DNA from 2 places in the Streptomyces sp. S6 genome. Region 2 is predicted to be linked to the other one. Evidence: riboswitches for the same ligand, from Rfam matches in the RefSeq annotation. Region 2 holds a riboswitch; the other holds the start of a gene.

Region 1 (3,399 bases), on a different contig from region 2:
CGCGTTGGAGCGGCCCGCCTGCTCGGTCGGGTAGAAGTTGATGTCGACGACGCGGTCGAGGAAGGTCACGGCGGTGCGGACGGTCTCGTCCAGCCGCTCCCAGTCGATGTCGCCACCGGTCACGAACGAACCCAGGTTCACCGAACCCAGGTTGCAGACGGCCGTCTCACCGTCGTCCGTGACCTCCAGGATCTCCGTGCAGAGGTTCGAGGAGTGGACGACGTGACCCGGCTCGGCGGTCTGGTTCGCCGTGCGGTTCGCGGCGTCCTTGAACGTCATCCAGCCGTTGCCGGTCTGCGCGAGCGTCCGCATCATGCGGCCGTACAGGTCACGCGCCGGGATGGTCTTCTTGGCGAGACCTTTCGCCTCCGCCGCGCGGTACGCCGCGTCGAACTCGTCGCCCCACAGGTCGACCAGCTCCGGCACGTCCGACGGGGAGAACAGCGACCACTCCCGGTCCGCGTTCACGCGGCGCATGAACTCGTCCGGGATCCAGTGCGCGAGGTTCAGGTTGTGGGTGCGCCGGGCGTCCTCACCGGTGTTGTCCCGCAGCTCCAGGAACTCCTCGATGTCGGAGTGCCAGGTCTCCAGGTACACCGCCGCCGCGCCCTTGCGCCGCCCGCCCTGGTTCACGGCCGCGACACTCGCGTCCAGCGTCTTCAGGAACGGCACGATGCCGTTGGAGTGCCCGTTCGTGCCCCGGATCAGCGAACCGCGGGAGCGGATGCGGGAGTACGACAGGCCGATGCCGCCGGCGTGCTTCGAGAGGCGGGCGACCTGGTGGTAGCGGTCGTAGATGGAGTCCAGCTCGTCCTTGGGGGAGTCCAGGAGGTAGCAGGACGACATCTGCGGGTGGCGGGTGCCGGAGTTGAAGAGCGTGGGGGACGACGGGAGGTAGTCCAGGCGGCTCATCAGGCCGTACAGCGCGGCGACCTCGTCCAGGGCGCGGACGGTCTCGTCCTCGGCCAGGCCCGACGCGACGCGCAGCAGGAAGTGCTGGGGGGTCTCGACGACCTTGCGGGTGATCGGGTGCCGGAGCAGGTAACGGCTGTGCAGGGTGCGCAGGCCGAAGTAGCCGAAGCGGTCGTCGGCGGCGGGGTCGATCAGGGCGTCGAGGTGCTTCGCGTGCAGGCTGACGAAGTCCGCGGTGCGGTCGGCGATGAGGCCCTCGCGGTGGCCGACGGCCACGGACTCCGTGAACGTCGTCACACCCTGGGACGCGGCCTCGGCGCGGACGCTGATCGTCAGGAGGCGGGCGGCGAGGCGGGAGTACGCCGGGTCCTCCGAGATCAGGCCGGCGGCGGCCTCCGTCGCCAGCTCGCGCAGCTCGGCCTCGTCCGCCCGCGCGGAGCGCCCGCGCAGGGCCGCGGCGGCGACCCGGCCGGGGTCGGCGTCGGGGAGGTCGGCGGTCAGCTCCGTCAGGGTCCGCAGCAACGCGGTTCCGGGACCGTCGTTCTCCACGGGGGTGACTGCTGAAGCCGGTTCGGCTGGCGCGATGGTCACGTGAGGCTCTCCGCTCGCTCGGCAAGGGGTCTCGCCGAGGGCAGGGGGCAGCACGAGCACACAGCACGATTCGCACCCCGGCCCACTCCGCGAGGCCCGGACGTCAGGGCACGCCGGGCCGTCCTGGGGCGGCCGGGCGCGTATTCGCTGCCGACAGGTCCTCGGACTGACTCTTGCCGGTCCGCATGGGGCGGATACGACAAGTACACCGTTGCGGGACAGTTCCGGATTCGCACCGGATTCCCCTGCGGCGACAGCGAGCACGAGCATACATCTAGTGCCGGGTCGTGGTGGCAACCCCAGATGTTGTGTCGCGTCGGCTTCGGAGCGTCAACTTTCGGGTGGGGGCTGTGATAGCGGGGAGGGGGTGGGGGGGGGTGCGGGTCGGGGGCGGTCTGCGGGCCGTGTGTGGCCGTTCGCGCAGTTCCCCGCGCCCCTGATGGTGCTGGCGTCGGCTGTCTGCTGCGGGTTGTGTGTGCCCGTTCGTGCCCGCGCGGCGGAGCCGCACATCGATACAGCCCCGCGCCCCTGAAAGTGCGCGGCAGCGCATCTTTCAGGGGCGCGGGGAACTGCGCGAGCAACCACGACGGTGCCGCAGTTGCCCGACGGCGCTAGTGGGTCGCTCCCGATGTCGCCGGGGGCAGTTCCGTCTGGACGCCCGGGTCGCCGGCGTCCGCCGTGTAGTCCGAGGGGCTGGTCTCGTCCACCCCGTCCGGGGCCTTCGCTGCCCGCAGGGCGAACGTGAGGGCGACCGTCACCGCCACGTTCAGGACGAACGCCGTGAGGCCGATGTAGCCGATCTCGCCGATTCCCGGGATCTCCTTCGAGCTGCCGCCGAAGTGTTTCTGGGTGGGGGAGGCGACGCCGTACGCGGCGAAGGTGCCGTAGATCATGCCGACGGCCCAGCCGCCCAGCAGCGCCCAGCGGTGGAACCAGCGGGTGAAGAGGCCGCCGACGAGGGCGGGGAAGGTCTGGAGGATCCAGATGCCGCCGAGGAGCTGGAAGTTGATGGCTACCGTTTTGTCCATCGTCAGGACGAAGATCAGGGCGCCCACCTTCACCAGGAGGGAGACCAGTTTGGAGATCTTCGTCTCCTGTTCCGGCGTCGCGTCGGGACGGATGAAGTCCTTGTAGATGTTCCGTGTGAAGAGGTTGGCGGCGGCGATGGACATGATCGCGGCCGGGACGAGCGCGCCGATCCCGATCGCCGCGAACGCGACCCCCGCGAACCAGTCGGGGAACATGTCCTCGAAGAGCTGGGGGATGGCCAGTTGGCCGTTCTTCACCTTCACGCCCGCCGCGATCGCCATGAACCCGAGCAGCGCGAGCAACCCCAGCATCAGGGAATACAGCGGCAGGATCGTCGTGTTGCGCCGGATGACCTCGCGGCTCCGGGAGGAGAGGGTCGCGGTGATCGAGTGGGGATACATGAACAGCGCCAGCGCCGACCCGAGCGCCAGCGTGGCGTACGTCCACTGCGCCCCCTCGGCCGGCACCAGCCCCCCGGCCCCGGCGGCCGTGTACTTCTCCCCGGCCTTCGCGAAGATCTCGTCGAACCCGCCCAGCTTGATCGGGATGTAGATGATCGCGACCGTGATCACGATGTAGATCAGCGTGTCCTTGACGAACGCGATCAGCGCCGGCGCCCGCAGCCCCGAGGAGTACGTGTACGCGGCCAGCACGCCGAAGGCGATCAGCAGGGGCAGGTCCTTGACGAACCAGTTCGTGTCCTCGCCACCCCCGACGCCCATGACGTCCAGCACGGCCTGGATCCCGACGAGCTGGAGCGCGATGTACGGCATGGTCGCGAGGATGCCGGTGAGGGCGACCGCGAGGGACAGCCCCTTGGACCCGAACCGCCCGCGCACGAAGTCGGAGGTGGTGACGTACCCGTGC
Region 2 (3,399 bases):
CTCAGCGAGCCCAGCAGCCAGAACAGGACACCCCGCGTGGTCTCCGCGTCCGCCGCCGTCATCACGACGAACGACGTCAGCGCCGAGAACAACTGCATCGCCGCGACCCCCGCGAGGACCACCCGGTCCGTCGTCCCGCCCAGCGTGTGGCTGAGCAGCAGCACCAGGCCGAACGACAGCACCGCCCCGATGAACGCCCCGCCCGACACCGGCACGAGGCCCCCGCCGACGCCGAGGACGACGATGACGACCGCGCCCGTCGACGCGCCCGAGGAGACGCCGAGGACGAACGGGTCGGCGAGGGGGTTGCGCAGCAGGGACTGCATGACCGCGCCGCACACCGCGAGCCCGGCGCCGCACACCGCCGCGAGGAGCGTGCGCGGGAGCCGGAGGTTCCACACGATGCCGTCCCTGAGGGGGCTCAACTCCGTGCGGCCCCAGCCGAGATGGGACGCGACCGACGCCCACACGTCACCGACGGCGATGTCCGCCGGGCCGATCGTGATCGCCAGCGCGACCGAGCACGCCAGCAGGGCGAGGCCCCCCGCGCCCAGCAGGAGCCCCCGCGTCATCCCGCGAGGCCGTCCGCGCGCAGCGCCGCCGCGACCTTCTCGATCCCCTCGACCGTGCGGATCGTCGGGTTCATGGCCTGGCCCGACAGCAGCACGTACCGCTTCTTCCTCACGGCCGTCATGTTCTTCGTGACCGGGTTCGACTCCAGGAACCCGATCTTCTTCGCGGCGGTCTCCGCCGTCTGCTGCCTACGGGTCAGGTCGCCGATCACCAGGACGTCCGGGTCGCGGTCGGCGACCGTCTCCCAACTCACCTGCGGCCATTCGTCCTTCGTGTCGTCGAAGACGTTCTTCGCGCCCAGCGTGCGGGTGATGACGCCGGGGGCGCCGCAGCACCCCGCGAGGTAGGGGGACTGGGAGTTGGCGAACCAGTAGAGCAGCGTGGCGCTTTGGGCCTTCAGTCCCGAAGTCGCCGTCGACACCCGCTTCTTGAGGTCGGCCACCAGTTTCTCGCCGCGCTCCTCGACGCCGAAGATCCTTGCCAGGTCCAGGACTTCGCCGTAGATCGCGTCGATCGCGAGCGGCCGGGTGCGGGCGCCGTCGCCGTCCCCGCCGTTGTCCTTGCCGACGCAGTCCGAGGGGGAGAGGTACGTCGGGACGCCGAGCTTCTCGAACTGCTCGCGCGGGGCGACGCCGCCCTTGCCGAGGGTCGAGGCGAACGAGGCGGCCACGAAGTCCGGTTCGGCGTCGAGGACCGTCTCCAGGGAAGGGGCGTTGTCCGCGAGACGCTCGACCTTCGCGTTCTCCTTCGCCAGAGCCGGGGAGACGGGGTCCGTCCAGGTCGCCGTGCCGGCCATGCGGTCCGCGAGGCCCAGGGAGAGCATGATCTCCGTCGTCCCCTGGTTGAGGGAGACCGCGCGTTTCGGCGGGGCGTCCACGGTGACCTTCTGCCCGCAGTTCGTGAGCGTCACCGCGTCGGCGGCGCTCTTCTTCTGGGAGGACCCGCCACAGCCCGTCAGCAGGACGGCGGAGACGAGGAACAGGGCAGCGGGGCGTGCGAGCCGCACAGAGCATCCTTCGGCGTCGAGGGCTCGTACGCGAAGCCCGGTCGTACGGTCCACCCCCGACCGTCTTCCCGGCCGGAGGCCGCCAGCAGGTCTTCGGACTCGGGGTCACCCGAGCGGTGCGCCTTCCCGGACGAACTCGCTTTGTCCAGTGGCCTGTTGCCCCGCCCGTCACCCTCACCGCTGCGCGTCAGCTCCGGATTCCCACCGGATTCCCTGCCCCGTGCGCCGACTTGAGCACACAGGGGTTCGACTGGCTCCCGGAAGTTATCACACGGCCCGATCCCGCCACTCCGCCGCGAGCAGCGCGTACACGTACTCGCTGCCCCACTCGCCGTCCCCGTCCACGTCGTTCTCCACGAGGTGCGCCTCCCTGCGCATCCCGAGCCGCTCGCACACCCGCACCGACCCGGTGTTGCGGGTGTCGAGGCGGGCGAAGAGGCGGTGGACGCCGAGTGCGGTGAAGGCGAGGCCGGCCGCCGCCCGTGCCGCCTCCGTCGCGTACCCCTGCCCGCCGTGCGCCGGATGGAAGACCCACCCGATCTCCGCCTGCCGCGCCCCGGCGCTCGCCAGCTTCAGCACGACCTCGCCGACGACTCCCGGCCCGTCCTGCGGGCAGACCGCGAGCACCAGATCGTCCCCGTCCTGCGCCCAACCGGAGCCCTGCGCCCGTCTGGTGAGCGCCTGGGCGCACTGGCCCCGGCTCAGCGGCGGCCGGTAGAGGTAGCGGGCCACCTCGGGCAGCCCTTGGTAGGCGTACAGGTCGTGGAGGTCGTCCGGGGTGAAGAGGCGCAGGCGCAGGCGGTCGGTGGCGAGGGGGAGCGTGATCACCGGCTCACGGTAGCGCCGGGGGCGGGCCGTACGCCCCCGGGTTCTCCGGGTGCCGCCGGTCATGGCCGCCGGAGGGTTCGGCGCCACCGGACCTCGCCGTCCTGCCACTCGCCGGTCGCGGTGAGCCCGGCGCGGGCCGCGACGGCCGCAGACGCCCCGTGATCGGGGTGGACATGCGCGACGACGGTGTCCACCCCCTTCTCCGCCAGCCACCCCACCAGCCCCCGGGCCGCCTCCCCCGCGATGCCCTGCCCCTGCCAGGGCGTGCCCACCACCCAGGCGACCTCGGCCTCCCGCACCGCGCCGTCGGTACGGACCGTCGCCTGCACGGTGCCGGTGAGGCAGCCGCCCGCCCGCAGCCGGATCACCCAGTTCAGCCACTCCACCCCGGGGTCGGGGGAGCCCGCTGTGATGCGCCGGTACCGGGCGCGCAGGGCTGCCGGAGTGTCCGGGGCGCCACCGACGAAGGTGTGCAGCGCCGGGTCCGACAGGACGTCCGCCATCTCCTCGGCGTGCTCGACCCGCAGCGGCACCAACTCCAGTCGCCCGGTGCCGATCACCTCCGCCACGAGCGCGTTCACCTCTCGGCGGCGGCACGGATCGCCGCGAGCCGCACGGACCACTCGCACCCGGCAACGCACCACCCCCACCCTCCCCCTACCCCTCCCGAGGCCACGGCCGCCCCCCGATCGCCTCGATCCCGTTGTTGAACCGCCGCAGATACCCCGCGAACGCGGCGATGTCCTCGTCGGACCAGTCGCCCATCACCCGGTCCAGCACCTCGACGATCCCGGTCCGCTCCTGATCCAGCAGCCGGGCCCCCTCCTCGGTGAGGCGGAATTTGCGGGCCATGCCGCCGGCCGGGTCGGGGATGCGTTCCAGGAGGCCCGCACGGGTCGCCGCGGCGGTCTGCCGGTTGAGTGTCGACGCGTCGAGGCCGAACGCCTCGCTCAACTCCCCGATGGACATGGGCCCTTGCATGAGGATGCGGC

Evidence for each region. A riboswitch is a leader RNA that binds a small molecule or an ion and turns the genes downstream of it on or off. The one in region 2 is predicted to bind cobalamin.
Region 1: it holds a riboswitch for cobalamin, as region 2 does, so the genes downstream of both, ACVNF4_RS12555 (ribonucleoside-diphosphate reductase subunit alpha) here and ACVNF4_RS24505 (ABC transporter substrate-binding protein) in region 2, are expected to answer to the same signal.

Annotation. Positions count from the first base shown of each region.
Region 1 covers NZ_JBTYMC010000069.1:8,706-12,104, forward strand. The annotation lists gene ACVNF4_RS12555 (ribonucleoside-diphosphate reductase subunit alpha) at 1-1,503, opposite strand, end outside; cobalamin riboswitch at 1,639-1,773, opposite strand; gene mctP (monocarboxylate uptake permease MctP) at 2,115-3,399, opposite strand, start outside.
Region 2 covers NZ_JBTYMC010000207.1:724-4,122, forward strand. The annotation lists gene ACVNF4_RS24500 (FecCD family ABC transporter permease) at 1-572, opposite strand, end outside; gene ACVNF4_RS24505 (ABC transporter substrate-binding protein) at 569-1,579, opposite strand; cobalamin riboswitch at 1,662-1,822, opposite strand; gene ACVNF4_RS24510 (GNAT family N-acetyltransferase) at 1,847-2,407, opposite strand; gene ACVNF4_RS24515 (GNAT family N-acetyltransferase) at 2,467-2,988, opposite strand; gene ACVNF4_RS24520 (MarR family winged helix-turn-helix transcriptional regulator) at 3,065-3,399, opposite strand, start outside.